Regions from separate parts of the Mesorhizobium sp. M7A.F.Ca.US.005.03.1.1 genome, predicted to be linked through region 2. Evidence: predicted binding sites of a transcription regulator. Region 2 holds the regulator's gene; the other holds the start of a gene.
What was found. The regulator PhoB, encoded in region 2, activates phosphate uptake and scavenging genes when phosphate is short. The targets are predictions, from matches to a motif close to TGTCATNNANCTGTCAT.

Region 1: the regulator PhoB is predicted to act here: its motif matches at 4,367-4,383, upstream of phnF (phosphonate metabolism transcriptional regulator PhnF).

Annotation. Positions count from the first base shown of each region.
Region 1 is NZ_RZRO01000093.1:268-16,177, reverse strand. It holds gene EN990_RS28025 (sugar ABC transporter ATP-binding protein) at 1-1,454, shown strand, start outside; gene EN990_RS28020 (ABC transporter permease) at 1,451-2,416, shown strand; gene EN990_RS28015 (zinc-binding alcohol dehydrogenase family protein) at 2,483-3,502, shown strand; gene phnF (phosphonate metabolism transcriptional regulator PhnF) at 3,580-4,329, opposite strand; gene phnG (phosphonate C-P lyase system protein PhnG) at 4,462-4,923, shown strand; gene phnH (phosphonate C-P lyase system protein PhnH) at 4,923-5,534, shown strand; gene EN990_RS27995 (carbon-phosphorus lyase complex subunit PhnI) at 5,536-6,648, shown strand; gene fosX (FosX/FosE/FosI family fosfomycin resistance hydrolase) at 6,645-7,064, shown strand; gene EN990_RS27985 (hypothetical protein) at 7,061-7,336, shown strand; gene EN990_RS27980 (alpha-D-ribose 1-methylphosphonate 5-phosphate C-P-lyase PhnJ) at 7,342-8,241, shown strand; gene phnK (phosphonate C-P lyase system protein PhnK) at 8,238-9,014, shown strand; gene phnL (phosphonate C-P lyase system protein PhnL) at 9,223-9,930, shown strand; gene EN990_RS27960 (DapH/DapD/GlmU-related protein) at 9,927-10,544, shown strand; gene phnC (phosphonate ABC transporter ATP-binding protein) at 10,918-11,775, shown strand; gene phnD (phosphonate ABC transporter substrate-binding protein) at 11,868-12,776, shown strand; gene phnE (phosphonate ABC transporter, permease protein PhnE) at 12,834-13,790, shown strand; gene phnE (phosphonate ABC transporter, permease protein PhnE) at 13,793-15,160, shown strand; partial or broken gene EN990_RS27935 (sugar phosphate isomerase/epimerase family protein) at 15,439-15,910, opposite strand, start outside.
Region 2 is NZ_RZRO01000049.1:438-16,347, forward strand. It holds partial or broken gene pstA (phosphate ABC transporter permease PstA) at 1-290, shown strand, start outside; gene pstB (phosphate ABC transporter ATP-binding protein PstB) at 308-1,126, shown strand; gene phoU (phosphate signaling complex protein PhoU) at 1,153-1,860, shown strand; gene phoB (phosphate regulon transcriptional regulator PhoB) at 1,877-2,566, shown strand; gene EN990_RS20090 (ROK family protein) at 2,583-3,830, opposite strand; gene xylF (D-xylose ABC transporter substrate-binding protein) at 4,100-5,140, shown strand; gene EN990_RS20100 (sugar ABC transporter permease) at 5,283-6,635, shown strand; gene EN990_RS20105 (ATP-binding cassette domain-containing protein) at 6,647-7,447, shown strand; gene EN990_RS20110 (CHASE domain-containing protein) at 7,575-9,203, shown strand; gene EN990_RS20115 (YMGG-like glycine zipper-containing protein) at 9,299-9,544, opposite strand; gene EN990_RS20120 (hypothetical protein) at 9,628-9,954, opposite strand; gene EN990_RS20125 (hypothetical protein) at 10,076-10,255, opposite strand; gene EN990_RS20130 (sensor histidine kinase) at 10,379-11,410, opposite strand; gene EN990_RS20135 (DUF1328 domain-containing protein) at 11,590-11,757, opposite strand; gene EN990_RS20140 (response regulator) at 11,984-12,778, opposite strand; gene EN990_RS20145 (NepR family anti-sigma factor) at 12,992-13,195, shown strand; gene EN990_RS20150 (RNA polymerase sigma factor) at 13,199-13,750, shown strand; gene EN990_RS20155 (response regulator) at 13,764-14,135, opposite strand; gene EN990_RS20160 (Crp/Fnr family transcriptional regulator) at 14,304-15,065, shown strand; gene EN990_RS20165 (DUF883 family protein) at 15,194-15,520, shown strand; gene EN990_RS20170 (hypothetical protein) at 15,532-15,910, shown strand, end outside.

The sequences.
Region 1 (15,910 bases), on a different contig from region 2:
ACGCGCTGAAACCGGTCGACCTCGCCTTCAAGTCCGGTGAGATCCACGCCATCGTCGGCGAAAACGGCGCCGGCAAATCCACGCTCATCAAGCTTCTGACCGGCGTCATGCCGCGCACCTCCGGAGAGATTGTCTGGGAGGGCCAGCCGGCCGCCCTGGCGACGCCGCACGAGGCGATGGCGCTCGGCATCAATGCCGTGCACCAGGAAGTCGTGCTGTGCCGTCACCTGACGGTCGCCGCCAACATGTTCCTCGGCGAGGAGAATTCGCGCTTCGGCATCCTGCAGCAGCGCGCCATGGTCAGGCAGGCGCAGACGATCATCGACGACCTCGGCTTCGACCTGCCGGCGCATGTCACGCTCGGCGACCTGACCATCGGCCAGCAGCAGCTGATAGCCGCCGCCCGCGCCACCGTGCGCGGCACCAAATTCCTGATCTTCGACGAGCCGACCGCCTACCTCACCCGCAAGGAGGCCGACCAGCTCTTCACGCTGATCCGCCGTCTGAAGGGCGAAGGCGTGACGATCATCTACATCAGCCACCGCATGGAGGAAGTGTTCGAACTCGCCGACCGGGTATCCGTGCTGCGCGACGGCACGCTGGTCGGCACCCGCAACATCGCAGAGACCAACGATGCCGAACTGGTCAAGATGATGATCAACCGCTCGATCGAGCAGGTCTATCACAAGGAGCATTTCACGCCGGGCGCCGCCATCATCGAGGCGAAAAACCTGTCCGGCAAGGGCTTCGAAAATGTCTCGATGACGGTCCGCGCCGGCGAGATCGTCGGACTCTATGGGCTGATCGGCGCCGGACGCAGCGAGTTCGTCACCACGCTCTACGGCCGCCACCGCAAATCCGCCGGCCAGATCCTCTGGGAAGGCAAGGAGGTACAGGTCAATTCCGAACATGACGCGATCAAGCTCGGCATGGCGCTGGCGCCGGAGAGCCGCCGCGACCAGGGCCTCTGCCTCAACCTGCCGGTCGGCTTCAACCTCAACCTGCCGATCTACAAGCGCATCTCGAACAATCTGCTGATTTCGAGCACGCAGGAGAAGACGCAGGCCGATCGCCAGATCGCCGATCTGCGCATCAAGACACCGACACGTGGCGCGCTGGCATCCAGCCTGTCGGGCGGCAACCAGCAGAAGATCGTCATCGGCAAATGGCTGGCGCACGGCGCCAAGCTGTTCATCTTCGACGAACCGACCGTCGGCGTCGATGTCGGCACCAAGGCCGAGATCTACCGCCTGTTCGGCGCGCTTTTGTCAAAGGGCGCCGGCATCATCCTGATCTCGTCCTATCTGCCGGAAGTCTATGAACTCGCCGATACGCTGCATGTGTTCCGGCGCGGCAAACTGGTGGCGACGCACGGTTTTCACGCCGCCAGCCACGAGGATATTCTCACTCAGGCGCTCGCCGAGAAACAAGAAAAGCTGGGAGGACAGATATGAGCACCGAGGCGATCGCCGTCGAAAAACCGAAGCGCAACTATAATGTCCTGTTCGGGCTGACGCTATTGGCGCTGCTGGTTCTGCTCTGGATCCTCCTCTCCGTGACGACGACAAGCTTTGCCTCGGCCAACAACATAGCCAATCTCCTGCGCCAGGGCTCGATGATCGCCATCATGGCGGTCGGCCAGACCTTCGTCATCATCACCGGCGGCATCGATCTGTCGGTCGGCGCCGTGGTCGGCTTCGCCACCGTGGTCGTGGCCATGATGATCAATGCCGGCTTCCCCATCTGGCTCGCCATTCTGGTGACGCTGCTGGTCGGTGTCGCCATCGGCATGTTCCACGGCTTCGGTATCGTCAAGATGGGCCTGCCGCCCTTCATCATCACGCTGGCGACGTTGACCTCGCTGCGCGGCATCGGCCTTTTGATGACCAACGGCAATTCGATCAACATCAACAGCGACACCTTCACCGCCTTCTCGCGCAATTCCTTCATCGGCATCCCCAACCTGTTCTGGATGGTGATCCTGGTCGGCATTCCGGCCTATATCTTCCTGCACCACAGCCGCTGGGGCAGATACCTGTTTTCGGTCGGCTCCAACGCCGAGGCCTCGCGCCTGTCCGGCGTCAATGTCCAGCGCACCATCTACATGGCCTACACGCTGTCGGGCCTGTGCGCCGCCTTCGTCGGCGTGCTGCTGGCCGCCCGCATCGGCATCGGCAACCCGACGCAGGCCGAGGGCTGGGAACTGCAGGCGATCGCGTCGTCGGTCATCGGCGGCACCTCGCTGTTCGGCGCTGTCGGCTCGGTGCATGGGCCGCTGCTCGGCGCCTTCATCCTGGCCACCATCAACAACGGCGCCAACCTGCTCAACGTCAATTCGTTCTGGCAGCGCATCATCACCGGCGCGCTGATCATCATCATCGTCTACTTCGACGGCCTGCGCCGCCGCGGCAAGTAGCGACCCCGCAATCAACCGCCGGTCCGCCACACCAACGGGCCGGCGATTTCATGACTGGATTAGCGCATGAAAGCCGTCCTCTGCCGTTCGCCCGGCGATCTTGTCCTTGAAGACCGGCCCGCACCCGAGACACCGCCTCCCGGCTGGGCGCTGGTGGCGGTCAGCCATGTCGGCATCTGCGGCACCGACTACCACATTTTCGAGGGCAAGCACCCGTTCCTCGCCTATCCCCGCATCATGGGTCATGAGGTCTCGGGTACCGTGATGGAGACCGGCGAAGGCGTCGAACTGGCCATTGGTGAGCCCGTCGTCGTCAACCCCTATCTTTCCTGCGGCAAGTGCATCGCCTGCCGGCACGGCAAGCCCAATTGCTGTGTCAGGATCGAGGTGCTTGGCGTGCATCGCGACGGCGCCATGTGCGAACGCATCCTGGTGCCGGCGCAAAATCTCTATCCGGCCAACGGCCTTTCGCTGGCCGACGCCGCTGCCGTCGAGTTCCTGGCCATCGGCGCGCATGCCGTGCGGCGCGCCCGCGCCGACCCCGGCGCCCACACGCTGGTCATCGGCGCCGGCCCGATCGGGCTCGGCACCGCCATCTTCGCCCGCATCGCCGGGCTCGACGTGACGCTGCTCGACATGAGCAGTGAAAGGCTCGCCTTCGCTGGAAACGAGCTTGGTTTCCAGACCCTAGACGGCTCGCGCGGCGCGGTGCCCGATCTGATCAGGGAAGCGACATCAGGCGAAGGCTTCGATGTGGTCTTCGACGCCACCGGCAACACCCAGTCGGTGCAGTCGGCCTTCGCCCATGTCGCGCATGGCGGAACGCTGGTGCTGGTCTCCGTCGTCAAGGACGACATCAGCTTTTCCGATCCGGAATTCCACAAGCGCGAGATGACGCTGATCGGCAGCCGCAACGCGCTGCGCGCCGACTTCGACCATGTCGCCGCCTCGATCCGCAACGGGGCCGTACCACTGGCCAAGCTCGTCACACACCGCACCACACTCGCCGCCACGCCGCGCGATCTGGCTCGTTGGGCGCATGAGAAATCCGGCCTGATCAAGGCTGTGATCGAGGTGGGGTTATAACATGGCAGGCGGCGAAGCCGGTCCTCAAATGCGCCGCCGCTGGCAAGTGAATGCGGCCGAGCTGGGCCGGGCACTCCCTACAGCGCCGACAGCTTCAGCTCCACCCGTTCGGCCGGAAAGCGCGACTCGGAAAACTGGATCGGCTGGCCGTCCGGCGTGACGTTGACGGCAACCGTGACCAGCACGATGGCGCCCGGCTGCAGGTCGAGGTCGGCAAGGTCCGCCGCATCGGCATGGCGCGCCGACAGCACGGTCGATTGCCTGAGATAGTCGTCTATGCCGAACCGCGCCAGCGATGCGGTGATCGAGCCTGTTTCCGCCATCGCGGCATCGATGCCGGCAAAGCGCCGGGCCTCGAACCAGCCGGCAGCGCGCGACACCGGCCGTCCGTCGGCTTCGCCGCGCGTTTCCAACCGGATCACATCGGCTCCCTTGGGAAGACCCAGTCCCTCGCCGACGCGCTGGCTGGCCGGCTCGACCGACGAGGCGAGCAGGACGATGTGCCGTTCCGTCGTTTGCCCTTGCAGCCCTGTCGAAAAACGTGTGCGCGCCCCGATCGGATAGGACAGCCGCTTGCGCGACAGTACGAAGGTGCCGCGCCCCTGCTCGGCCCGCAGCACGCCTTCCCTTACAAGGGCTGATATGGCGTTGCGCACCGTGTGACGGTTGACGCCATAGCGTTCTGCCAGCGCCACCTCCGGCGGCAGCGCTGCATTCTCCGTGAAATCGCCGATGGCGATCGCATGCAGGATCTTGTCGGCGATCTGCCGCCACAGCGAAACGCCACTGCGCCGCTCGATGCTGTCCGCTAACAGCCGCCCGACCATCATTGCCCCAACCTTCCAGCGCCCAGTCTTCTATCGCTGTCATCCACCCGTCATGGACACGCGTTAGATAATAGATATAATTTGTATAGTTGTCTACATCAATAGACAAATTAACAAAGAGGAATGCTGCTGATGCGAGGACAGGAAGCCCGCGACCAGGCCGAGCGCAAAGCCGCCATGGCAACCCTTACGCAATCCAGCGGCGATGACATCGTACGGCTCTGGAATGAGGCCGGACTGCCTTCGGACGCCGAGCTGTTGCGCGGCCCCGAAACCGGCCTTGTCACCCTGCGCGGCCGCATCGGCGGCGGCGGCGCCCCTTTCAATGTCGGCGAGGCGACCGTCACCCGCGCCACGGTCAGGCTACCCACCGGACAGGTCGGCCATTGCTATGCGCTTGGCCGCGACAAGCAGAAGGCGAAGCTGGCGGCTATCGCCGACGCCCTATGGCAGGACCCTGCCCGCCGCAATGAGGTCGAGACCGGACTGATAGCGCCTCTGCGGTCGGCTCTGACCTTGGCGCACGAAAAACGCCGCGCCGAGACGGCGGCAACGAAGGTCGATTTCTTCACCATGGTTCGCGGAGAAGACTGATGGACATTGCAGCGCAATCGATCGAGGGCGGGTTCGCCGATCCGGTCTTCAACGCCCAGACCGTGTTCCGCGCCGTGATGGACGCAATGGCTCGGCCGGGCAGCGTGCAACCGCTGCCGGCCTTCGCCCGCCCGCCGGTGCCGCTCTCGGCTACCGCCGGCGCCATCGCACTGGCGCTGTGCGACAATGACACGCCGCTCTGGCTCGACCCGGCTTTGCAGGCCTCCACCGCGATCAGATCGTGGCTTGGGTTCCATACCGGCGCGCCATTGGCCAACACACCGGCCGATGCGCATTTCGCCTTGATCGCAGCACCTGCCGAGATGATGGCGCTCGATGGCTTTTCGCAGGGCACGCAGGATTATCCCGACCGCTCGACCACGCTGATCCTGCAGGTCAGCGATCTGGTCTCCGGCACGCCGCTATTGCTCGAAGGTCCCGGCATCGAAACCAGCGCCACGATCGCGCCGGCGCAGATGCCACGCCATTTCGTCGAGCAGTGGAAGCAGAATATCAAGCGCTTTCCGCGCGGCGTCGACATCATCCTCGCCACATCAGGCGGCATCGCCTGCCTACCGCGCACGACGCGCATCAAGACGATGGAGGCGTAAGATGTATGTCGCGGTAAAAGGTGGCGAAGCGGCAATCGCCAACGCCCACAGCCTGCTGGCCGACCGCCGGCGTGGCGACCGTTCGGTGCCCGCCCTTCGTCTCGACCAGATCGTCGAGCAGCTGGCGCTCGGCGTCGACCGGGTGATGAGCGAAGGCTCGCTCTATGATCGTGAACTGGCCGCGCTCGCCATCGTCCAGGCGCGCGGCGACATGATCGAGGCGATCTTCCTGGTGCGCGCCTACCGCACCACGCTGCCGCGCTTCGGCTACTCCAGGCCCATCGACACCGCCAACATGCTGGTCGAGCGGCGCGTCTCGGCGACCTACAAGGACCTGCCCGGCGGCCAGTTGCTCGGACCGACCTTCGACTACACCCACCGGCTGCTCGATCCCGAGCTTGCCGCCGGCGCCGATGTCGCCGAGCCCTTGCTGCGCGACACGGAAGCGCAAGCCATGCCGCGCGTCTCGGCGATCCTCGCCCGCGAAGGCTTGATCGAACCGGATGGCGACATGCCGCAGGACCATGTCCCCGGCGACATCACCCGCGAGCCGCTCGAATTCCCGATGGCGCGCGACATCCGCCTGCAGGCGCTGTCACGCGGCGATGAAGGGTTCCTGCTGGCGCTCGGCTATTCCACCCAGCGCGGCTATGCCCGCAACCACCCCTTCGTCGGCGAGATCCGCATCGGCGAAGTCGAGTTGGAGCTCGACGTGCCCGAACTGCCCTTCGCGGTGCCGCTCGGCACTGTCCGCGTCACCGAATGCCAGATGGTCAACCAGTTCAAAGGCTCGGCCAAGGCGCCGCCGCAATTCACCCGCGGCTACGGCCTGGTCTTCGGCCAGAGCGAACGCAAGGCGATGGCCGTGGCACTCTGCGACCGGGCGCTGCGCGCGAAAGAGCTCGGCGAGGATGTCGTCGCCGCGGCCCAGGACGAGGAGTTCGTCATCTCGCACTCCGACAATGTCCAGGCGACCGGCTTCGTCGAGCATCTGAAGCTGCCGCACTATGTCGACTTCCAGGCAGAACTCGATCTCGTACGCCGCATGCGCACCGAATATGACGCGCGCGAAAACCCCGTGAAGGTCGAAGAGAAGCGGGAGGCCGCGGAATGATCGAGGGCCTTTCCCACATGACCTTCATCGTCCGCGATCTCGAGCGGATGACCGAAATCCTCGAGGGCGTATTCGACGCGCGCGAAGTCTATGCCAGCGACGCCAGGCAGTTCTCGCTGTCGCGCGAAAAATTCTTCCTGATCGGTGACATCTGGGTCGCCATCATGGAGGGCGAACCCTTGCCGGAGCGCAGCTACAACCACATCGCCTTCAAGATCGATGACGCCGATTTCGACCGCTATGCCGAGCGCATCGGCAGGCTCGGCCTCGACATGCGCCCGCCGCGCCCGCGCGTCGAGGGTGAAGGCCGCTCGATCTATTTCTACGACGAAGACAACCACATGTTCGAACTGCACACCGGCACGCTCAATGAGCGGCTGGCGCGCTATGCCAGGGGATTGGAGGCTGCGGAATGAATTTAGTGCCCGACGCCACCATGGCCGCCACCATCGTGGGAATGACCGCCATAGCCGTCATACCCGGAGTAATCACCATTCCCGACGCCCACGGACTCACCTTGAGAGCCTTCTTTGGGGCCGGGCAAAATCATGCGCCGAAGGAAGAAGAGAACGACGCCGGCGAACACCACCAACAGAATTCCGAGATGCATCCATCCGGTCGAGTTTATCTGAATTCGCCCCTGTATCCGCGTCCTGGACGCCAATTCGATAGCACAATGTGGATGTGATCGCCATGACCGACATCGCCACCTACAACTTCGCCTATCTCGACGAGCAGACCAAAAGGATGATCCGCCGGGCGATCCTCAAGGGCATCGCCATTCCCGGCTACCAGGTGCCGTTCGCTTCGCGCGAAATGCCGATGCCCTACGGCTGGGGCACCGGCGGTGTCCAGGTCACCGCTTCGATCATCGGCCCGGACGATGTGCTGAAGGTCATCGACCAGGGCGCCGACGACACCACCAATGCGGTGTCGATCCGCGCCTTCTTCAAGAAAGTCGCCAATGTCGCGGTGACGACCGACACTGCCAGCGCCACCATCATCCAGACCCGTCACCGCATTCCCGAGCATCCGCTGACGGCGGCCCAGGTGCTGGTCTACCAGGTGCCGATCCCCGAACCCCTGCGCTTCCTCGAGCCGCGCGAGACCGAAACGCGCAAAATGCACGCGCTGGAGGAATATGGCCTCATGCACGTCAAGCTCTACGAGGACATCGCCAAGCACGGCCGCATCGCCACCACCTATGCCTATCCGGTCAAGGTCGAGGGCCGCTATGTGATGGACCCCTCGCCGACGCCGAAATTCGACAATCCCAAGATGCACCGCTCGCCGGCCCTGCAGCTGTTTGGCGCCGGCCGCGAAAAGCGCATCTACGCGGTGCCGCCTTTCACCGAAGTGGTCAGCCTCGACTTCGAGGATCATCCGTTCGAGGTCCAGACCTTCGACCAGCCCTGCGCGCTGTGCGCGGCCGAGAACGTCTATCTCGACGAAGTCATCCTCGACGACCATGGCGGCCACATGTTCGTCTGCTCCGACACGGACCATTGCGAGAAGCGGCGAGCGGACGGCTATCGCGGCCATCTTGCCCCGGAAAACCATCTTGCCTCGGGAACAAGGGAGCCGGCGCAATGACCGACGAACCGCTGCTGCGTGTCGCAGCACTTTCTAAATTCTACGGTTCGCGCGTCGGCTGCGACAACGTCTCCTTCGACCTGTGGCCGGGCGAAGTCCTGGCTGTCGTCGGCGAATCCGGCTCCGGCAAGACGACGCTGCTCAACTGCCTGTCAACGCGGCTGCTGCCGAGCTCCGGCTCCGCCAGCTACCGCATGCGCGACGGCCAGTTCCGCGAGCTCTACCGCATGAGCGAGGCCGAGCGCCGCTTCCTGATGCGCACCGACTGGGGATTTGTCCATCAGAACCCCGCCGACGGTCTGCGCATGACGGTGTCGGCGGGCGCCAATGTCGGTGAGCGGCTGATGGCGGTCGGCGACCGTCACTACGGCAGGATCCGCGCCACCGCCGTCGACTGGCTGTCGCGTGTCGAGATCGACGAGGACCGCATCGACGACGAGCCCCGGGCCTTTTCCGGCGGCATGCGCCAGCGCCTGCAGATTGCCCGCAACCTCGTCACCGGGCCGCGGCTGGTGTTCATGGATGAGCCAACAGGCGGCCTCGATGTCTCGGTGCAAGCCCGCCTGCTCGACCTGCTGCGTGGTCTGGTCACCGATCTCGGTCTGGCGGCCATCGTCGTCACCCACGACCTTGCCGTGGCGCGGCTCTTGTCGCAGCGCATGATGGTGATGAAGGACGGCCGCGTCGTCGAAAGCGGCCTCACCGACCGCGTGCTCGACGATCCCCGCGCGCCCTACACGCAATTGCTTGTTTCCTCGATTTTGCAGGTTTGACGATGGCGCCAAGGCACCCCCCTCTGGCCTGCCGGCCATCTCCCCCTCAAGGGGGGAGATTGGCTATCGTCCTCGGTTTCGCCACTCTCCAATGTTGCAGAACAAGCGCAACGAGAAAGCTGCCGATCTCCCCCCTTGAGGGGGAGATGCCTGGCAAGGCAGAGGCGGGCGTTGGCCCGCAAACGAACGACAATTGGAGGCCCTTCTGATGGCAACCCCCCTCGTTGTCTCCGATGTCGCCAAGAGTTTCACCATGCACCTGCGCGACGGCATCAAACTGCCTGTTGTCGCCGGTGTCTCGTTCTCGATCAGGGCTGGCGAATGCACCGTGCTCGGCGGTCCTTCCGGTGCCGGCAAGAGCTCGATCCTGAAGATGCTCTACGGCAACTACGCCGTCGACGAAGGCCAGATCATCGTCACGCATGGTGATGGGCTGATCGACCTCGCCACCGCCAGCCCGCGCACCGTGCTGGCCATACGCCGGCAAACGATCGGCTATGTCAGCCAGTTCCTGCGCACCGTGCCGCGCGTCTCGGCGCTCGACGTCGTCGCCGAACCGCTGGTCGAGCGCGGCGAGGATCGCGAGATTGCCCGCGGCAAGGCGCGCGCCTTGCTGGCGCAGCTCAACCTGCCGGAGAAACTCTGGGCCTTGCCGCCTGCGACCTTCTCCGGCGGCGAGCAGCAGCGCGTTAACATCGCGCGCGGCTTCATCACCGAGCATCCGATCCTGCTGCTCGACGAGCCGACAGCCTCGCTCGATGCCAGGAACCGCGATGTCGTGATCGAACTCATCGCCGCCAAGAAGGCGGCTGATGTCGCCCTGCTCGGCATCTTCCACGACCACGACGTGCGCGAGGCGGTTGCCGACCGCATCATCGACGTCACCGCTTTCGCGCCCGGAAAAATCGCCGCATGACCAGGAAATTATCCGAGACGCCGTTGATCCATCCGACGGCGGAGGTGCAGAACTCGACGCTCGGCCGTTGGACCGAGATCGCCGACCGCAGCCGGGTCTCGGAAAGCGAACTCGGCGACTATTCCTACATGATGCAGGACTGCGCCGTCTGGTGCGCGACGATCGGCAAGTTCGCCAACATCGCGGCCAGCGTGCGCATCAACGCCACCAACCACCCGACCTGGCGGCCGACGCTGCACCATTTCACCTATCGCGCCTCCGATTACTGGGACGATGCCGAGCACGAGAGCGAATTCTTCGCCCAGCGCCGCGCCAAGCGGGTCACCATCGGCCACGACACCTGGCTCGGTCACGGCTCGACCATCCTGCCCGGCGTCACCATCGGCGATGGCGCCGCGGTCGGCGCCGGCGCTGTCGTCTCGAAAGATGTAGCGCCCTATAGGATCGTCGCCGGCGTGCCGGCAAAGCCGATCCGCGAGCGCTTCGATCGCCGCACGGCCGAACGCTACCAGGCGCTGGCCTGGTGGGACTGGGACCATGCAAGGCTGCGGGCCGCGTTGGATGACTTCCGGGAGCTCGAGGCCGAGGCGTTCTTGGAGAAATATGGCGGATAGCGACGCCAGGAACGGGCTGTCACTGACGCTGGGCAGCGGGGGCAAACCGCCCCCGCCCCTGCTATCCGCATGACGTGCCTCTCGACACCGGCATCGACGCCATGACGGCCCTTGTCTGGAACGCCTGAAGGACGGCCTCGCCATCGCCGGCGCGCGACGGGCGAGTATATGCGCATCAAGTGGTGCCGTCTGGCCACCGGCGCCAGCTCGCCAGGCCTGCATTCCACATCACCTTCGACTGCTGATCCTGGGCCGGCCGCAGACTCCGGCCTGTGGAGCGTAACAAAACTGACATCAACGCGACACGGCAGGTTCATGTGGCTGCGCTAGGCGAATGCCTGACGATCAATGGTCCGGACTGGAACCTGCCGCCATGCCAGCAAATTCCGCCACGCTCGAAATCCGCGGTGTCACCCGACGATTTGGCAAGAACACTGCCGTCAGCGACATCAACATCGCGATCCCGCAGGGTCAGATGGTTGGCGTCATCGGCCGTTCGGGCGCCGGAAAATCGACCCTTCTTCGCATGATCAACCGTCTCATCGATCCCAGCCAGGGGTCGATTTTTTTTGACGGCGCCGAGGTCTCGAAACTGAGCGGTTCGCCGCTGCGGCGCTGGCAGCGTGACTGCGCCATGATCTTCCAGCAGTTCAACCTGGTGCCGCGCCTCGACGTGCTGACCAATGTGCTGCTCGGCAAGCTGAACCACCGCTCGACCATCACCAACCTGTTCGGCATGTTCTCCCGCGCCGAATGCGCCGAGGCGGTCGCGGCACTCGAGCGGCTCGACATCGCCCGCACCGCCCTGCAGCCCGCCGGCACCTTGTCGGGCGGCCAGCAGCAGCGCGTCGCCATCGCTCGCGCCATGATGCAGCAGCCCAGAGTGATCCTCGCCGACGAGCCGATCGCCTCGCTCGACCCGCTCAACGCCAAGGTGGTGATGGATTCGCTGCAGGACATCAATTTGCGCGAAGGCATCACCGTCGTCACCAATCTGCACACGCTGGACACCGCCCGGACCTACTGCAACCGCATCATCGGCATGGCTGCCGGCAAGGTCGTCTTCGACGGCCCGCCGGAAGAGCTCAACCGCGAGGCGGTGCGCCTCGTCTACGGCGCCGACAGCAATGGCCAGGAAATCTCCGAGGCCATCACCTCGACCAGCGTTGCCTTCAGCCGAAAGATCGCCGCATCCGCCGGACCGCTCGAGCCCGCATTCCCGGGATATTGAGAGCGGTTGGGATCGCCAGCCCACGTCAAGGGCACCTGTCAAAATCGATAACGCTGCCGGCGCGGGGCCGGAACCTACAGGAGAAATATCCAATGTTCAGGAAGATGGTCTTTGGCGCCGTTTCGGTGCTCGCCATGGCGACCAGCATGGCCCATGCCGCCGACATGAAGGAATTTCGCGTCGGCATTCTCGGCGGCGAAAACGAATCCGACCGGCTGCGCAACTACCAGTGCCTCGCCGACCATCTGAAGGCCGAATTCGGCTTCGAAAAGGTCTCGCTGTTCCCCGCCGCCGACTATGACGGCGTCATCCAGGGCCTGCTCGGCGGCACGCTCGACTTCGCCGAACTCGGCGCTTCCGGCTACGCCAGCGTCGCTCTCAAGGACCCGAAGGCGGTCACCCCGATCCTCACCACCCAGCAGACCGACGGCGCCACCGGCTATTATTCGATCGGCCTGGCGCTGAAATCCTCCGGCATTACCGACATCAAGTCGGCCAAGGGTAAGAAGCTCGGCTACGCCGATCCGGATTCGACCTCCGGCTACCTGATCCCGCTGACCCAGATCCCGAAGGATACCGGCGCTTCGAACGAAAAATTCTTCGCCTCGACCCAGTTCAACGGCGGCCACGAGAACAACGTTCTGGCCGTGCGTGACGGCAAGGTCGACGTGGCGGTGGACGATTCTTCCGGCATCGGCGACTTCAAGGACGGCTACACCTCGGGCACCTTTCACAAGGAAGTCGCCAAGGGCGCCGTCGACCCCAACGACTTCGTCGAGGTCTGGCGCTCGGGTCTGATCCCGAACGGCCCGCTGGTCGTGCGCACCGCGCTCGGCAGTGAAATGACCGCCAAGCTCGCCGACTTCTTCACGCAGTTGCCGAAGAAGGACAAGGCTTGCTTCGAAGGCGTCGAGGGCGGCGACTTTACCGGCTACGTCCCGGTTAAGGCGGACTTCTACAACGTCATCGTCGAAGCCCGTAAGGCAGCCATCGGCGGCTAACGGCGAAATCAGGAAGGGCGGCGTCGAGAAAACGCCGCCCTTCTTGCATGTCCGATCATGACCCTTTCCGTGACAGCCCCTTCCGGCGCCACTCATCAGATGGCCGACGCCTGGCGTCGCCAGACGTCCTTGCGCCGGCTCTACACCGCCATCGGTGTCGGCCTGCTCATCACCGCGCTCGGCAGCGCCATGTGGTTCGCCGACGAGGCCAATGCCGGGCATTTCTTCGACCGGTTGCCGCATTTGCTGGATTTCCTGAGCTGGCTCGTCCCCAAGGATTGGAACGATGTCTGGCGGGCGATGTTCGACATCGCTTCTCCGCATGACACCGGCACCCAGGAATTCAATTTTCCGCTTGGCCGCTCCTATGTCTGGGGCAGCTTCTACATCCCCGAATATTTCGAGCTGATGCTGACCACGCTCAACGTGGCCCTGGTCTCGACCTTCATCGGCTTCGTCTTCGCCGTGCCGTTCTCCTTCATCGCGGCGCGCAATTTGACGCCGCATCCGGTGCTGCGGCTGATCGTCAAGCGCCTCATGGAACTGCTGCGCGCCTTTCCCGAGATCGTCATCGCCGGCCTGTTCGCCGCCATCGTCTCGATCGGCCCGATCGCCGCCATCATCGCCATCGGCCTGCATTCGATCGGCGCGCTGGGCAAGCTGTTCTACGAGATCAACGAGAACATCGACATGCGCGCCGAGGAAGGCCTGAGGGCCGTCGGCGCCAACTGGTTCGAGCGGGTGCGCTTCGCCGGCCTGCCGCAGGTGCTGCCCAACTTCATGTCCTACACGCTGCTGCGTGTTGAGATAAATGTCCGCATTTCCACCATCATGGGCGCTGTCGGCGGCGGCGGTATCGGCGAGGAGTTGAAGCTGTCGATCTCGCGCGGCTTCGGCGCCAAGACGATAGCCCTCGTGCTGCTCCTGTTCACGACGATCTTCATCGTCGACCAGTTCTCCGCCTGGCTGCGCCGCAAGCTGGTCGGCGAGCAGGCTTTCGTGATGAGCGCTTGACCATGGCCACCATGACCGCCGATCAGATCCAGTCGATCGAAGAGCGCTTCCCGCAGGTGTTCCAGCGGCCGTTCCACAAGCGCTTCGGGCCGCTGATGCTGCTTGGCGGCATCTTTCTCTACCTGCTGTACGCCTTGTGGTTCTTCAACCTGCCGCAGGTCATGCGAGAATCGCACTGGGAGCGCCTGCCGCTGTTCCTGACCCAATGGATCAGCTACGACGTACAGCCGATCTTCCGCCTCGATGAACCGCAGATCACTGCCAAATATCCACGCTTCTCGGTGCTCGGCCCGAACCCGGATCCGGACTGGGTCAAGACCAATGCCGATGGTTCGGTGACGATCCTGATCGACGGCACCGCCAAGTCGATTACCTTCACCAAGACGCAAGCGACGATAATTGCCAACGGTGAGACCGTTGCGGTCGCACTCGGCACCGGCAAGCCGCTGATCTCGGGACCGGTTCCCGGCTGGATCACCGCGCATGAGGATGAGGTCGTCGCCGACATGGGCTTTGCCGGCGAGGCCCGCGTCGCCGTTGACCGCGTCAGGATACGCAAGCGGTTTCTAGGCTGGGCAAACTTCGTCTTCGACACGCGTTCGCCTTTCTTCGGCAAGTCGGCAAGCGAAGTCGCTTCGCTGATCGTCTCCGGGCCGGAACTGAAACCGGGCACGTCAAATCTGGCGCTGGCCGGCGACAACATCTGGAACAACGCCCAGTGGCAGCATGGCGATGTCTGGACGAAGCTCCTGCAGACCATCGTCATGGCCTTTCTCGGCACCATGCTGGGCGGCATCGTCGCCTTCCCGCTGGCCTTCTTCGCCGCCCGCAACATCACGCCCAGCCGGCTGGTCAACCAGGTGCTCAAGCGCTTCTTCGATTTCATGCGCTCCATCGACATGCTGATCTGGGCGCTGTTCTTCACCCGCGCCTTCGGGCCGGGACCGCTGGCTGGCAGTGCGGCGATCTTCTTCACAGAGGTCGGCACGCTCGGCAAAACCTATTCCGAGGCGCTGGAGAACATCGACGACAAGCCGCGCGAGGGGATTACCTCGACCGGAGCCAACGGCCTCCTGGTGCAGCGCTACGGCGTGCTGCCGGAAGTGGTGCCGGTGTTCATCAGCCAGACGCTCTATCAGTGGGAATCCAACACCCGCGGCGCCACCATCATCGGCGCTGTCGGCGCCGGCGGCATCGGCCTGAAGCTGTGGGAAGCGATGCGCACCAACTCCAACTGGGCCAACGTCTTCTACATGGTGCTGCTGATCCTGGCCGTCGTCTTCATCTTCGACAACATCTCCAACTTCCTGCGCCGCCGGCTGAGCCGGACCATCCACGACTACAACAGGATCCAGGCTGAGCAGGGGTAGGCTTGTGATGTAGACGCGCAAGTCGTCTCGACCAGCGCCAAAGGATCGACCCCCACTCCGTCGAGCTTCGCTCGACACCTCTCCCCCGATCGACGGGGTAGAGGAAAGCGCCAGGCTGTCCGAGCCGACGCCTGTCCTCTTAGGCCGAGTGTCTTCCCAGGCCGAGGCTTCCTTCCTCTCCCTCCGGAGGGGGGAGAGGTGGCTCGGCGAAGCCGAGACGGAGTGGGGGAACCACCTGGCAACCGCCGCAAACGCAAATAGAAAATGGGCCAGGGCGCCTAAGCCGCCTTCTTCCACCCGCTCTTGATATGCTTATACCCCTCCCGATAGACCGCGTCCGGCGTCTCTGAGAAATCCCGCCACACCTTGGTCGCCGCCGCCAAATCCTTGAGTGAGCGGCCGAACGCCTCGATCGTCAGCCAATCGTCATAGCCGCTCTTGCGGATGGCGGAAAACGTTTCGGTCCACGGAATGTTGCCGCGCCCCGGCACGCCGCGATCGTTCTCCGAGATATGGATATGCACGACATTCCTGCGGTGTTTCGTGTAGGCGCCGATCGGGTCGGCCTCCTCGATATTGGCGTGGAAGGTGTCGTACATCGCCTTGATGTGCGGCCGGTCGATGGCGTCGATATGCTCCGACAGGTCCGCCATCGTGTTGAGCAGGTAGCATTCGAAGCGGTTCAGCGCCTCGAGCCCGATGGTGACGCCCTTGTTGCCGGCATGGTCGCCGATGGCGCGCTGCGAGCCG
Region 2 (15,910 bases):
CGCTTGCCGCGCCCGGCATCCTCACCGGCACCATCATCGGTCTTGCGCGCGCGCTCGGCGAAACCGCGCCGCTGCTGTTGATCGGCATGGTCGCCTTCGTCGCCGATCCACCGACGACGCCTTTCGATCCGGCCACCGCGCTGCCGGTGCAGATCTATATGTGGGCGAACGAGGCCGAACGCGCCTTCGTCGAGCGTATGTCCGGCGCCATCATCATCCTGCTCGTCTTCCTCATGGCCATGAACATCACCGCGATCGTGCTTCGGCGTCGGTTCGAGCGGCGCTGGTAGAAAAAAGGCATTTTGGTATGAACATCATGACCGAACAGTCCCTTGAAAACGCAGTGGGCGACAAGATGAAGTCGAACGAAGTGATAAAAATGCGCGGCGACAAGGTCGGCGTGTTCTACGGCGAGAAGCAGGCGCTGTTCGACGTCGATCTCGACGTCCGCCTGAACCAGGTGACGGCGCTGATCGGCCCCTCCGGCTGCGGCAAGTCCACCTTCCTGCGCTGCCTCAACCGCATGAACGACACCATCGATTCAGCACGGGTAACCGGCAAGATCACGCTCGACGAAGAGGACATCTACGACAAGAACATCGATGTCGTCGAACTCAGGGCGCGCGTCGGCATGGTGTTCCAGAAACCCAATCCGTTCCCAAAGTCGATCTACGAGAACGTCGCCTATGGTCCGCGCATCCACGGATTGGCCAAGCGCAAGGCCGACATGGATCAGATCGTCGAGTCCAGCCTGAAGAAGGCGGCGATCTGGAACGAGGTCAAGGACCGTTTGCAGGAACCTGGCACGGGTCTTTCCGGTGGCCAGCAGCAGCGCCTGTGCATTGCACGCGCCATCGCCGTGTCACCCGAGGTGATCCTGATGGACGAACCGTGTTCGGCGCTCGACCCGATCGCCACCGCTCGCGTCGAGGAACTTATCGACGAACTGCGTCAGAACTATACGATCGTCATCGTCACCCATTCGATGCAGCAGGCAGCGCGCGTGTCGCAGCGCACCGCGATGTTTCATCTTGGCTATCTGGTCGAGGAGGGCGCCACCGACAAGATGTTCACCACCCCCGACGACAAACGCACCCAGGACTACATCACCGGCCGGTTCGGCTGATCTCTGGCATATGAGGGACGAAGATCATGGGTGAACATACCGTCGCATCTTTCGATGAGGATCTGGAGCAGATCAGCCAGCTGATCCGCGACATGGGCGATCTCGCCCGCTCGATGGTCGGTGGCTCGACCAGGGCTTTGCTCAATTCGGACAATGCGCTGGCGCAGCGGGTGGTTTCCGACGACGCCATCATGGATGCACGCCAGCGCGAGCTGGACGATCGTGCTATCACGCTGATCGCCAAGCGCCAGCCAATGGCCAACGATCTGCGTGCGGTAGTCGGTTCGATCCGCATGGCCGGCGACCTCGAGCGCATCGGTGACCTTGCCAAGAACATCGCCAAGCGCGTCGGCACTGTCGGGCTGAGCGTCACGCCGCACGACCTTTCGCATTCGATCGACGCGATGGCGCAGCTGGTGCTGATCCAGGTGCAGGGGGTCGTCGACGAGTATGCCGCCGCTGACGCGGCAGCGCTTGCCACGCTCAGAAACAATGATGAACGCATCGACGTCAAATACACATCGGTGTTCCGCGAACTGCTGACCTACATGATGGAAGATCCGCGCAACATCACGGCGTGCACGCACCTGTTGTTTTGCGCCAAGAACCTCGAGCGGATCGGCGACCACGTGACCAACATCGCCGAAAATGCCTATTATGTTTTGACCGGCACGCAGTTGCCAGCCAATCGTCCGAAGCAGGACGAGACGGCAATGTCCGCGCCAGCGGCATGACAGGGGTGACCAGCCGATGATCGCGCCACGCATCATGGTGGTGGAGGATGAGGAGCCGCTAGGCGTGCTGCTCCGCTACAATCTCGAATCCGAAGGTTACCAGGTCGAGGTGGTGACGCGCGGCGACGAGGCCGAAATCCGGCTGCAGGAGAACGTTCCAGACCTTCTGGTGCTCGACTGGATGGTGCCTGCGGTTTCCGGTATCGAACTCTGCCGCCGGCTAAGGATGCGTCCCGAGACCGAGCGGCTGCCGATCATCATGCTGACCGCGCGAGGCGAGGAAAGCGACCGCGTGCGCGGCCTCTCGACCGGTGCCGACGACTATCTGGTCAAGCCTTTCTCGACGCCGGAGTTCATGGCCAGGGTCAAGGCGCTGCTGCGCCGGGCCAAGCCGGAAGTGCTGTCCAGCGTGCTCAAGGTCGGCGATATCGTGCTCGATCGCGAATCGCACCGTGTCTATCGCAAGAAGAGCGAAATCCGGCTCGGGCCGACGGAATTCCGCCTGCTTGAATTCATGATGCGCCATCCAGGCCGCGTGTTCTCGCGCAGCCAACTGCTCGACAATGTCTGGGGCGAGACGATCTACATCGACGAACGCACGGTCGATGTGCATGTCGGCCGGCTGCGCAAGGCGGTCAACAACGGCCGTATGCCCGATGTCATCCGCACCATCCGTGGGGCGGGTTACGCCATTCGCGAGGACTGAACTCCCTCGTTTGAACTCACGCCACGTTCTTGCCGCCGAGACCGGATCTCGCCTGCACGCCCGGCGCAAAAATCTCCTGATCGACGAAGATCAGCGCCCGCATGGCGCAGCCTTCGCGGATCAGCGGCAGTTCGTTCGGCTCGGTGTCGAAGGAAATCGACTTGGAATGCTGGCCGCCGGCGGTCTGGGCAATCGCTTGCCGCAATGCCGGCTCGATCAGGTCGAAGGCGGCGGCGCTGACGCCGACCATGGCGACGGGGGCCGGATCGATCAGCGCGAACAGGCTGCCGAGGCCGTAGCCGAGCGCTTCGCCAGCCTTGCGGTAGGCTTCCCGCTCCGGTCCGTCCCTCTCGCGGGCGGCGGCAGCCAGGGCGCGCATGTCGGCGTCGCTGACATCGGCGACGGGTTCTGCATCCTCGCCCATCTGCCGCGCGTTGCGCCAGATGGCATAATTGCCGGCATAGGCTTCGACGCAGCCGCGCCGTCCGCAGCGACACAGCGCCCCGTTCGGCCGATGAATCATGTGGCCGAATTCGCCGCCCGAGGAATGGGTGCCGGTGAACAATTCGCCCTTCAGCACCAGCCCCATGCCGATGCCGTGCGACAAAAGGATAGCGATGAAATCGTCGCGGTAACGATCGGGATCGCGCCAGCGCAGCGCCACCGCCATCATGTTGCAGTCGTTCTCCATAATGGCGGGGACGCCGAACTCCTCTTCGAATATGTCGGCGAAGGCGATGTCGGTGTGCGGCGTGATCGGCGACCACAGCATGGCGCGGGCACGGGTGTCGGTGATGCCCTGGACGGCCAGCGCGATACGAGCGATGCTGCGCACGTCCAGGTCGGGATCTTCCAGGCGGCGCCGCACGATTGCCGTGCACTCACCGATCAGCGAGTCGCGCGACATCGTCAGCGTGTCGAGCCGACGCTGTTCCTCGGATATTACCTGGCCGGCATAGTCGATGACGGCGACCGAGAGGAAGTTCAGCGACAGCACCACGGTCATTACCGCGGCCGCTTCCGGATTGAGGCTGAGGCCGACCTGCGGACGGCCGCGTTTGAGCGAGCCGGCCTCGCTCGGCTTGCTTTCGGTCAGGATGCCTTCGACGATCAGGTCGGATGAGATCGCCGAGATCGTCGAATGGCTGAGGCTTGTGGTTGCGGCGATCTCGGTGCGCGACGGCTGTCCGGCGCGGCGCACCGCGGCGATCACCATCGCGCGGTTGCGGCGGCGCAAATCGTCGTGGCGGATTCCGACCGACATGCTCTTTCATATCCTCCCGGTCGCCGCGGTTCTTCCTGCCCTGGAACGCTGTCGGTGACGCGGTCAAATACTGGCAGAAGCCGCGCGCCGTGTCATTTATTTATTCCGAGGCCCGAAAAAAATTCGAGACGACATCAAAATCCATCAGAATCGATGTTGACAGCGTTCGGGCGTTGGCCCAGTATTTTTTCGAGGCTCGAAAAAATAGGGCCTCTGTGCCGGCCCTCGGGCCAGTTTGGTCGCGCCATACGCGGCGCAGGGAGGATAATATGAAAAGATTCACAGCCGCCATCCTGGCGGGTGCCGCCATGTCGCTGACGCTCGCGTCTGTCGCGCAGGCGAAGGACAAGGTCGTCGGCGTTTCGTGGTCCAATTTCCAGGAGGAACGCTGGAAGACCGACGAGGCCGCCATGAAGACGGCGATCGAGGCCGCCGGCGACAAGTACATCTCCGCCGATGCGCAGTCCAATCCCGGCAAGCAGCTTACCGACGTCGAAAGCCTGATCTCGCAGGGCGCCAATTCCCTGATCATCCTGGCGCAGGATGCTTCGGCCATCGGCCCGGCCGTGCAGAAGGCGCTGGACGAAGGCATTCCGGTCGTCGGCTATGACCGGTTGATCGAGAACAAGGACGTTTTCTATCTGACCTTCGACAACAAGGAAGTCGGCCGCATGCAGGCCCGCGAAGTGTTCAAGGTCAAGCCGGAAGGCAACTACGTCTTCATCAAGGGCTCCGGTGCCGATCCCAATGCCGACTTCCTGTTCTCGGGCTCGATGGAAGTGCTCAAGGAAGCCATTGACAGCGGCAAGATCAAGAATGTCGGCGAAGCCTACACGGATGGCTGGCTGCCCGCCAACGCCCAGAAGAACATGGAACAGTTCCTGACCGCCAACGACAACAAGGTCGACGCGGTGGTCGCGGCCAATGACGGCACTGCCGGTGGCGTCGTCGCGGCGCTGACGGCTCAAGGCTTGGCCGGCACCGTGCCGGTCTCGGGGCAGGACGGCGACCACGCCGCGCTGAACCGCATCGCCCTGGGCACGCAAACCGTGTCGGTGTGGAAGGACGCGCGCGAGCTCGGCAAGAATGCCGCCGAGATCGCCTCGCAACTGGCCGACGGCAAGAAGACGAGCGACATCGCCGGCGCCAAGGACTTCACGACGCCGGGCGGCAACACCGTCAAGTCGCTGTTCCTGACTCCGGTTGCCATCACCAAGGACAATCTCAACGTCGTCATCGACGCTGGCTGGATCAAGAAGGACGAAGTCTGCGCGGGTGTCGCTGCCGGCACCGTCGCGGCCTGTAACTGATCCGGACCACTTCGAAATATCTGAACGCCGCGGCCCAAAAGCCGCGGCGTTTTCTCAAAGAATTGTGTTTCCGCATCATGCGGATAGCTTCTAGGCTGGGCTCCGGCATGCGCGTCAGACGGCCAGCCGGTGGGAGGAAATCATGACCGACACGACGTCCAACCCGCAGGCCGATACGGCGCGCGCGTCGGAACTCGGCGCCGTCGCCCGGTTCCTGAAGGCGACCGAGATCGACACCCGGATGCTCGGCATGATCGGCGCGCTGCTGGTCATCTGGATTGGGCTGCATGTCATTTCCAGCCTGCGCCTCGGCGTCAACCCGCTCGATTTCGACAGCCGCACCTTTCTCACGCCGCGCAATCTGTGGAACCTGTCGGTGCAGACATCCGCGGTCGCCATCATGGCCTGCGGCATGGTGCTGGTCATCGTCATGCGCAACATCGACCTGTCGGTCGGTTCCGCCGAGGGCCTGATCGGCATGGTGATGGGATTTGCCCAGGTGCATTTCCTGGTGCGTTTTGTCGGGCTCGAACTCGGCAATCCGTGGATCTGGGTCCTGGCGCTGGTCATCGGCCTGGCGCTCGGCCTGTTGATCGGCGCCTTTCAAGGCTTCGTCATCGCCTATCTCGAAGTGCCCGCCTTTATCGTGACGCTGGGCGGCCTGCTGGTCTGGCGCGGTGCTGCCTGGTGGGTCACATCAGGCCAGACCGTGGCGCCGCTTAACGCCACCTTTCAGCTGATGGGCGGCGGGCCGGCGGGATCGATCGGCGCAACCTGGAGCTGGGTTGTCGGGATCGTCGCCTGCCTCGCCGTGGTGTTTGGGCTGTTCAACGGGCGGGTGCAGCGCAAGCGTTTCCGTTTTCCGCTACGTCCGATCTGGGCCGAGGCGCTGCTCGGTGTCGTCACCTGCGGCGCCATCATGGGTGCGGTCTGGCTCGCCAACTCCTACCCCTGGCCGATCGGCATCGTGAACAGATATGCGGCCGCCAACAACATCACCGTTCCCGAAGGCGGCCTGTTCATCGCCCACGGTATCGCCATACCGGTGCTGATGGCGGTCGCCGTCGGGCTGGTCATGACCTTCATCACCAACCGCACCCGTTTCGGCCGCTATGTCTTCGCCATCGGCGGCAATCCCGAGGCGGCCAATCTCGCCGGCATCAACACGCGCTGGATCACCATGAAGGTGTTCATGATCATGGGCGTGCTGGCCACGATTGCCGCGGCGATCTCCTCGGCCCGGCAGAATTCGGCCACCAACGTGCTTGGAACGCTCGACGAGCTGCTCGTCATTGCAGCCGCCGTGATCGGTGGCACATCGCTAGCCGGCGGGTCGGGAACGATCATCGGCGCCATGCTCGGCGCCCTGCTGATGCAGTCGCTGCAGTCCGGCATGGTGCTGCTTGGTGTCGACTCGCCGCTGCAGAGCATCGTCGTCGGCGCCGTACTGGTGATCGCCGTGTGGCTCGACACCGTCTATCGCAAGCGCGTCTAGGAGGGCATGCCATGACTGACAAGACTGCTCCTGCAGCCACCGCGCTGATCGACATGAGGAACATCTCGATCGCGTTTGGCGGCATCCGCGCCGTCGACGACGCCTCGATCGATCTTTTCCCCGGCGAGGTCGTGGCGCTGCTCGGCCATAATGGCGCCGGCAAGTCGACATTGATCAAGATCCTGTCCGGCGCCTACAAGCGCGATTCGGGCCAGATCTTCGTCAACGGCGAGGAGGCATCGATCTCCAACCCGCGCGACGCCAAGAAATACGGCATCGAGACGATCTACCAGACGCTGGCGTTGGCCGACAATGTCGACGCCGCCGCCAATCTGTTCCTCGGCCGCGAGTTGATGACCGCCTGGGGCACGCTCGACGACGTTGCCATGGAGGCCGAGGCGCGCAAGGTGATGGGTCGGCTCAATCCCCGGTTCCAGCGTTTCAAGGAGCCGGTGATCAAGCTGTCGGGCGGCCAGCGGCAATCGGTGGCGATCGCGCGTGCGATCCTGTTCAACGCCCGCATCCTGATCATGGACGAGCCGACGGCCGCACTTGGTCCGCAGGAAACGGCGCAGGTCGGCGAACTGGTCAAGCAGCTCAAGTCCGACGGCATCGGCATCTTCCTGATCAGCCACGACATCCACGATGTGTTCGAGCTTGCCGACCGGGTCTGCGTCATGAAGAACGGCCAGGTGGTCGGCACCGCCCGCACCACTGATGTCACCCAGGACGAGGTGCTGGGCATGATCATTCTGGGCAAATGCCCGCCAGGCGCCATTCCCGGACCGGGCGCGCTGAAGATCGCGGCCTGAGATCAAGCCAGATCGCGGTTGCCGGACACGTGATATGCCAGCCGTAGGGATGGCTTGGCCTTGGCATTGTGTTGGCAGGGCGACTTGCGCATAAAGGTCCGACATTGCTCAGGGACCGCACGATCCGTTGAAGAAGCTTTTCCCGATCATCGCCTTTATCGCCGTCGCGCTGATCAGCATGGTGATGGCAGGTTTTGCCTACTTCGCCACGCAGGAAGCCGCGCGCATCAAGTTCGAGGCGACTGCCGACGATGCGCTCAACCGGATCGAGAGCCGCATCGACCTGCATCTGTCGCTGCTGCGCTCGACGCAGGCCCTGTTCGACGCCCGCAATGGCGATATTTCTCGCAATGAGTTCAAGGCCTTCTTCACCGCGCTCGATGTCGACAAGAATTTCGCCGGCTTGCGCGGTATCGGCTTCCTCAGGCTGGCAAAGACGGGCGACGAGGCGACGGTCGAACGCGACATGCTGCACGATTATGGCGTCAGTCATCCAATCTACCCGGATACCACGCAACCCTGGCGCACCCCTATCGTGCTGTTCGAACCGCTGGATCCATCCAATCAAGCCGGCATCGGCTACGACATGTTCAGCGAACCGGTGCGGCGTGCGGCGATCGAAAAGGCGATGTCCGACGACCAGCAGCATGCCAGCGGGCTGGTGCAGCTAGGCCAGGACACGGGCGCCGCGCAGACGTTCACCGGCTTCTTCGTTTTCGTGCGGCTCAATGTCGAAACCGCTCCCGACGTCATCAATGCTTCGAGATCCTCGACATCAGGTTTTCTCTATGCGGCCTTTCGGGCTCGCGATCTGTTCCAGACCGCGCTCAGCCGGTCGCCGCTTTTGCCGGTCAACACCGAAATCTATGATGGCGATGGTGCCGTGAACGGCGACAATCTGTTGTTCCGGTCGGAGACGCCGCCGGCTTCCACTTTCGGGAACAGGCTGCTGGTCACGCGAAAGATCATCGTCGCCGGACAGCCATGGACTGTCCTGTTCCGGCCGACAAGCGCCTTCTCGCAGCCGTCGTCGCGCGCCATTCCGGTGATGCTGGGGCTGTTCGGCCTGCTGTTGGCGGGCGCAATCGCGCTTGTGGCGCGCTATCAGGAGCGGGCCTATGAGGCAGCGTCGCGATTGCACGAAACGACGGAAAAGAGCCTGATCGAAAAAGACCTGATGCTGCAGGAGATGAAGCATCGCATCAAGAATTCGATCACCAGGGTGCTGGCGATCGCGCGTCAGACGGCATCGCGGGCGACCGACGTCAACGAGTTTTCAGCGTCCTTCTCGGCCAGGCTGCAGGCGATGGCGGCCTCCCAGGACATGCTGACGCGCTCACGCTGGCAGAAGGCCGATCTTGGCGATCTCCTGCGCATCGAGCTGGGTCAGGTGTTCGGCAAGGAGCTGCCCGATGAGCTGTTGTCGGGACCACAGGTGCTGCTCGACGAAACCACGACGCAAGCGCTCGGCCTGACCTTCCACGAACTGGCGACGAATGCGCTGAAATACGGCGAGGCCGGCAATTCCGTTGGGGCGCTGAAGGTGGACTGGTCGCTCGAAGGCCGAGGGCGCGACAGGATGCTGGCTCTCAACTGGCGCGAAAACGGGCAGAAGAAACTTGAAGCGCCCGCCGAGACCGGATTCGGCACCAAGCTGATCGACCTCAACGTGACGCGCGAATTGCGCGGTACGATCAAACGGGATTACCAAGCCAATGGGCTGAACGTGGAAATCAAAATTCCACTCGCCAATTGAGCGCGACCGTTGCCGACAAGGGGGAAGCATCCAGACATCAAAAACCCGGAAGCCGGCGGACCGGCCTCCGGATCGACGTTTCGATTATCGCCGAATTAGTTGCAGCGAGCCGTGTAGATCCGGCCGCGATGATCGCGATATTGGCAATAGCCGTTGCGCAGGTTGCGCACCAGCAGGCCGGAACCGGCACCCACGGCCGCGCCGATCAGCGCGCCCTTACCGCCGCCGACCAAGCCGCCGACACCGGCGCCGATCAAGCCGCCGCCAACCACGTCCTTCTCAGTCGAGGTGCAGCCGCTGACCGCGACCACCGCAACCAGGGCAATAATCATCTTCCGCATAGAGTCACTCCTCACTTTGTGTCCTCACTTTAGTAAGCTCCAGCCGCCATTTAGCATGAAATGACGGCCTTTGCTGCTGCAATCTATTGTTGGTGAAGATAGTCTTTTTCTGGGCGTATCGTGTTCGATGCCATTACCAGGCTGGAAATTGCCAAAGACGCGTCAAGCGTACCATCGGCGCGCACATTCCAGACGATCTGATCATAGTCGTCCTCAAGCGCCGGATCGACCGCAAGGCATTTGGCGACGATGTGGTCAGCCTGCCCTTGCACGTCGCCCAAGACGAATGGGCGTTCGGCCACGCATTGCTCGGCCGTCGCGAAAACGCTTACGGGCACCTGGAGTTCACGGCAGTCGGCCATCGTGTTCGAGCAACCGATGACCAGCAACAATGCAGCGATATGTTCCATGGCGAGAAGTCCTCTCGCCATAGTAACGGTCTACATTCGCCAAAGTTCCTGGCTGGCTTGATCGGCCGGGGAAATAAGATGGCGCTACAGCCGATTCGGCCACCGGCCGAAACGACGTGGCCTAGTAGACCAGTTGGTGCAGGGCGACCGCCATGATCACCGCCACCAAGGCCAGCGCAACAAGGCGCAAAGCTCCGTTGGGAACAGGAGCCAGCGGTGGCGCGGAAGCCTCGGAGTCCTCAAACTCGCCCATGGAAATCCGGGCGGCCTGCTCCAGTCTGTTCATGTCGGCAACCGTCAAGGCATTCCTCCCACCATACTGCAAATCCTGCTGCGGAAATGTTCGGTGATGCAACAAGTTCCAGCGGTATCTGGGAAAAACAGCATCTGCTTTTATGGTGAACGGCGGGTTAAGGAAGGTCGCTCAATCCGTCTCGAAATTGCCGTGCGGAACGACAAGGCGGTATTCAAGGCGGCCAGCCGCGATTTCGAGCGTCGCCGTTCCGTTCAGTGACGCCGGCACGACCCGTTCGAGTGCGACGCTGCCGAAGCGCTTCTCGCTACGCCTGACATCACTGGCGCCGATTGCCTCCGCCCATGTCAGGGACAGGGAGGTTCCCGTGTCGTCGGCGGTCAGGTTGGCTGTAACATTGACGTACCCGCCGGGCCGCGACAGGGCGCCGTAGCTCACCGAATTGACGGCGAGTTCATGCATCGCAAGGCCGATATGCAAGGCAGCGTTGGGATTGAGATAGGGGTTTGCCCCCTGAAACCTCAGGCTGCGAACCGGATCGCCGCCATAGCGGCCAACCTGGCCCGACACGAGTTCGCGAAGTGCTGCACCCCGCCAGTTGGAAGAGGTCACGAGATCCTGGGACGAGGCCAGCGATTGCAGCCGGCCGCGAAAGCGTGTCAGGAAATCGCCGATGCTGTCGGAGTAGCGGCCGGTCTGGGTGGCTATGCTCTGGATGATCGCCAGCAGGTTTTTCGAGCGATGGCTCACCTCTCGCAACAGCGTCGTCAGGGTCTGCTCGCGGCGCTTCTGCTCCGTCGTCTCGACCATCGTGGTGACGACGCCTTGCACGGTGCCACCATCGCCGTGATCGGCATCGATCCACACTTCGAACCAGCGGCTGCCATCCTCGACGGGAACGCTGATCTCGAGACGTTGGGGGTTGCCGGATGCAATGACGTCGCGCTTGGCCGCGCCGATGCGGTCGGCCTGCGCCTCCGGCAGGATGCCGATGCTGTCGGCGGTGTCCGAAACCCAGGGCGCACGCATGTTGCGCGCCCATACGGTTTTCATCTCGCGATCCTGGTAGAGAACGGAAATGCCGGCATTGTGCAACGCGTGAAGAAGAGCACGGCCGAGCTGCATGCCGCTGTCGGCGGGATGGAGGGCGATGACTTCATCGCTTTGCACGGCGTCTTTCCTGTTTCCGGTCCTGGAACCCATCGGCCAATCTGTCCACCCAATTCAGGCTGAACGGCTCATCGTTGAATGGGTTCCAAACAGGTTTCCGGAAAACCCGCCGCCAAAAACGGTCCGCCGGACGGCGTCCTTTGAGGGACACCGCCCGGCGGTGGCTGGAAACCGTTTGAGGGGTGCGGCTTCCAGTGTTCGGCCGTCCGTCCTTACGAAGCCCGTTTGAACAGGCCCGCAAGAAGCGAAATGACCAGGAAGGCGAGGAAGATGAAAAACAATATCTGCGCTATGCCGGCGGAGGTACCGGCGATGCCGCCGAAACCAAGCGCGCCGGCGATGATGGCAACGACGAGAAATACGAGCGCCCAGTAAAGCATGATCCATCTCCTTCGAATGGTGCGATGAAAACGTGGGTGGTTGCGGTTTGTTCCCACCCTTTGCCGAAAAAGACCGTGCTTGCAAATCGTTCGAGCGGAACCGCAGGAATTCACCTCGCCGCCCGGGTGCATCAGGCGGCACGAAGTGACGAATTGATCATCTGGAGAGATTCGGGAGCGAGGCTATCGCCTTGGGTTCGTCAATTCCTCCACTCCCAATTCCCGACTATGCGGCGGCTTTCGCCTGCCGGTCAAAGAACAGTGCCTGGCTGATCAGCGCCTTGACCATGTCGGGATTGAACGGCTTGGTGACCAGGAAGGCCGGTTCCGGTCGTTCACCAGTCAACAGGCGTTCGGGGAAGGCGGTGATGAAGATGACCGGCACCGACGTCGATGACAGGATTTCGTTCACGGCCTCGATGCCGGAACTGCCGTCGGCAAGCTGGATGTCGGCCAGCACCATCTTCGGTCGCGTCTTGCCGAACATCATCACTGCCTCGGCATGGGTGCGCGCCGTTCCAACGACGCGGTGCCCGAGGCTCTCGACCATTTCTTCGATATCCATGGCGATCAGCGGTTCATCCTCGATGATCAGAACGTCGGTTGCCACCTGACGGGATATCTCGTTGCTCGCCTGGGCAAGCAACTCTGAAAACTCCTGATCACCGACGTCAAGGATCTCAGCCGCTTCCTCCTCGCTGAAGCCTTCGACCGCCACGAGCAGGAAGGCCTGACGGGGCCGCGGCGCGATCGCATTCAGATTGGCGGCGGTGCGCTGTTCCCACGCCGATTGCGCCTGTTCCTGTGGAACGCGGATGGCGACCGATGTGAAAAGCTTGGCGAAAACCTTGTACAGCGCGATGCGGTCGCTCGATGCTTCGGGAAATATCTCGATATCGGCGATGATGGCTTCAAGCATCGCAGCGACCAGCGCGTCACCACTCTCTTGCGACCCGGAAACAGCCCGCGAGAAGCGGCGCAGGAAGGGCAGATGTGGTGCGATGGTGGCGGATAAGCTCATGGTAAGACGTCTCCCTCAGAATGACGCGATTGCGTAGCAGGTCAAGCTGACTGCAAGCCGTGATAACGCGGATTTTTTGAAAAAGTTCCACCTCGACGGAACAAAAGCCGGGGAGTGGCGTTTGTGGTGGGGATGGGCAACCAGACGAGGGCGCCGCTTGCGTTGTGTTGAGTACGGTAAGAGCGGCTTGAGCGCTGGGAATACAAGGGCAAAATGAAGGATATGACGAAAGATATTCTGACTGGCGCCGAGAGCAGGCGCCGGAACGGTTCTGGTGACGCTCTTGGGCCGAACTCCGAAATCGGACGCAAACTCAAACAATATTACGACGCGCTGGTCTCCGACGATGTGCCGGATCGCTTTTCCCAGTTGCTTAGCCAACTGGAACAGGCTGAACCCGCACAGAAGAAGGACTGAGGCATGGCCGCGGTCTCACAAGGCTTCAAGACTGATCTGCTTGGGGCAATCCCAAGTCTGCGCGCGTTTGCCGTGTCGCTGACGCAAAATGCCGATAAAGCCGACGACCTCGTCCAGGAAACACTCGTCAAGGCTTGGGACAAGCATGAGAGCTTCCAGCCCGGCACCAATCTCAAGGCCTGGCTTTTCACCATCCTGCGCAACGAGTTCTATTCGCAAATGCGCAAGCGCGGGCGCGAAGTGCAGGACAGCGACGGTATCATGACGGCCAGGCTTGCCGTTCATCCGGCCCAGCACGGTCAACTCGACCTGAAGGACTTTCGCGGGGCGCTGGAGCAGTTGCCGGAGGACCAACGCGAAGCCATCATCCTCATCGGCGCATCTGGTTTCTCCTACGAGGAGGCCGCGGAGATCTGCGGCTGCGCGGTGGGGACGATCAAGAGCCGCGTCAGCCGAGCCCGTACCCGCTTGCAGGAGATCCTGAAAATATCAGGTGAGGACGAGTATGGTCCGGACGCGATTTCGGCCCAGGTAACGAGTTCGCCGGCGAGCTGACCGCGATCGCGTCTCAAGCGCGTCCGCAGGCCGCCGCGACCGCTTGCACCAGGTCTTCGCCTGAGTAGGGTTTGCCAACCAGCCTGACGCCCGGAAACGATGCCTTGATTTCATCGGCATCCGAATAGCCGGACGCAAACACGAAAGGTATGCCTGCCGCGCGCAGCCCGGAAGCGAAATCGATCGTCGAGGCGCCGCCCAGCATCAAGTCGACAATGGCTGCATCGAATCGCGTGGCGACTTCCCGGCCATCGACCTCGGTCAGGTCACGGGCGATCACCACCTCATCGGCGCCATGATCGCGGCAAAGTTGCTCGACATCCATGGCGATGAGAAATTCGTCCTCCAAAACGAGAATCCGCAATCCGTCAAGCAATGTGGGCACAGGCAAAGACTCCTTGAAACGCCGGAGTCATGATCGCTAATTGGCTTGCTGTCATTTAAAAAAGACATGTGGCCAGCGGGCGGAACCTCAATCCTTGCAACGCGTTGAAACGCGGCTCTCCAAGAGCGGCTTTCGAAGGGGGTCGAGCGGGCTTTCGAAGGGGGCGAAATGTCAGTCCAGAACAATAACGCTTTCTCCAGCCGCCAATATCCCTGCGAGAACTGCCCATTGCGGCCGTTGCCGGTTTTCCGCGACTTCGAAAAACAGGAGCTGGCCTTCATCAGCAAATTCAAGAAGGGCGAACTCGCGGTCGACAAGGGCGACACGGTGCTGGTGGAGGGAAGCCATAGCGCCCATCTCTACACCGTGCTCTCCGGCTGGGCGTTTCGCTACAAGCTGCTGCGGGATGGCCGTCGCCAGATCCTCAATTATCTCATGCCCGGCGATCTGATCGGCCTGCAAGGCAGTGTGATGGGCGAGATGCAGCATTCCGTCGAGGCACTCTCACCGATGCTGCTGTGTGTTTTCGAGCGCGAATATCTGCACGAGCTGTACCGCAATCATCCCGGGCTGGCCTACGACATCACTTGGATCGCATCGCGCGAGGAGCGGATGCTGGACGAGAATCTGCTCAGCCTCGGGCGCCGCAGTGCGATCGAGCGCGCCGCCTATCTCATCGCCTTCATCGGCAGCCGGGCCAAGGTCGTCGGACTGAATGGCAGCCAATCCGTCCAGATACCGATCACGCAGCAGCACATTGCCGATACGCTCGGCCTGTCGCTGGTTCACACCAACAAGACGATCCGCAAGCTGATGGATCGCAAGCTGATCGTCTGGCGCGACGGCGGCTGCGCGGTCTCCGACAATGAAGGGCTCAAGCGGCTCGCCGGCTGGGAAGGACTGGGCGAGGCGCGCCGGCCACTAATCTGAGGAAGCGTCTTTTTGCGAAGCCGGCGGATCGGGTGCGCGCCGATGCGTTTTCGGCTACTTTGTCCGCAGTGCCGGAACCATGAGGCGCGCAGCGCGTTTGAAACCGAGCAATCACAAGGAGTTAAGCCATGGCCACTGCCGCAGGAAAGACCGCAACCGACGCCCGTGCAAATGCGGACCTGGAAGCCGACATCAGGCAGTTGAAGGCCGACATCGACAAGCTCACCAAACAACTGGCCAAGACCGGCGAGCATGGCTATGGCACCGCGCGCCGTGCAGCGACAGAAGGGGTCGAGCAGTTGCGCGCGCAGGGCGAAGCAGCCTTTGACAGCTTGCGCAGCAATGCCAAGGACATCGAAGCGCAGATGATGGCAAGCGTGCGTGAAAAGCCGGTGACGTCACTGGCAATCGCCGCTGGCGTCGGCTTCCTTTTCGCGCTCATCGCGCGTCGCTAGTCGCGCTACAGATGGGAATGTTGGCAACCCTGATCTCGGGCCTCGCCTCGGGGGAAACCGTGGCGGCCGTTCATCGGGCGCGCACGGCGGCAATCGTCTATGTGATCGCCATGGCCGCTGCGCTTTGCGGTCTCGGCTTTCTGGTCGGGGCCGCCTATATCTGGACGGCGATGCGCTACGGCTCGCTTGCCGCCGCGCTCGGGTTTGGCGCCGGTTTCCTGGTGCTCGCCGGACTTATCCTGCTGATCTACCGGATATCCGCAGGTTCGCGCGCCCGGCGCCGGGCGCAGCGCCGCAATGCCGACATGAAGGCGATCGGCGTCACCGCCGCACTCGCCGTGCTGCCGAGCCTGCTCAAGGGAAAAGGCGGTCTCGGCGCCATTCTGGGGC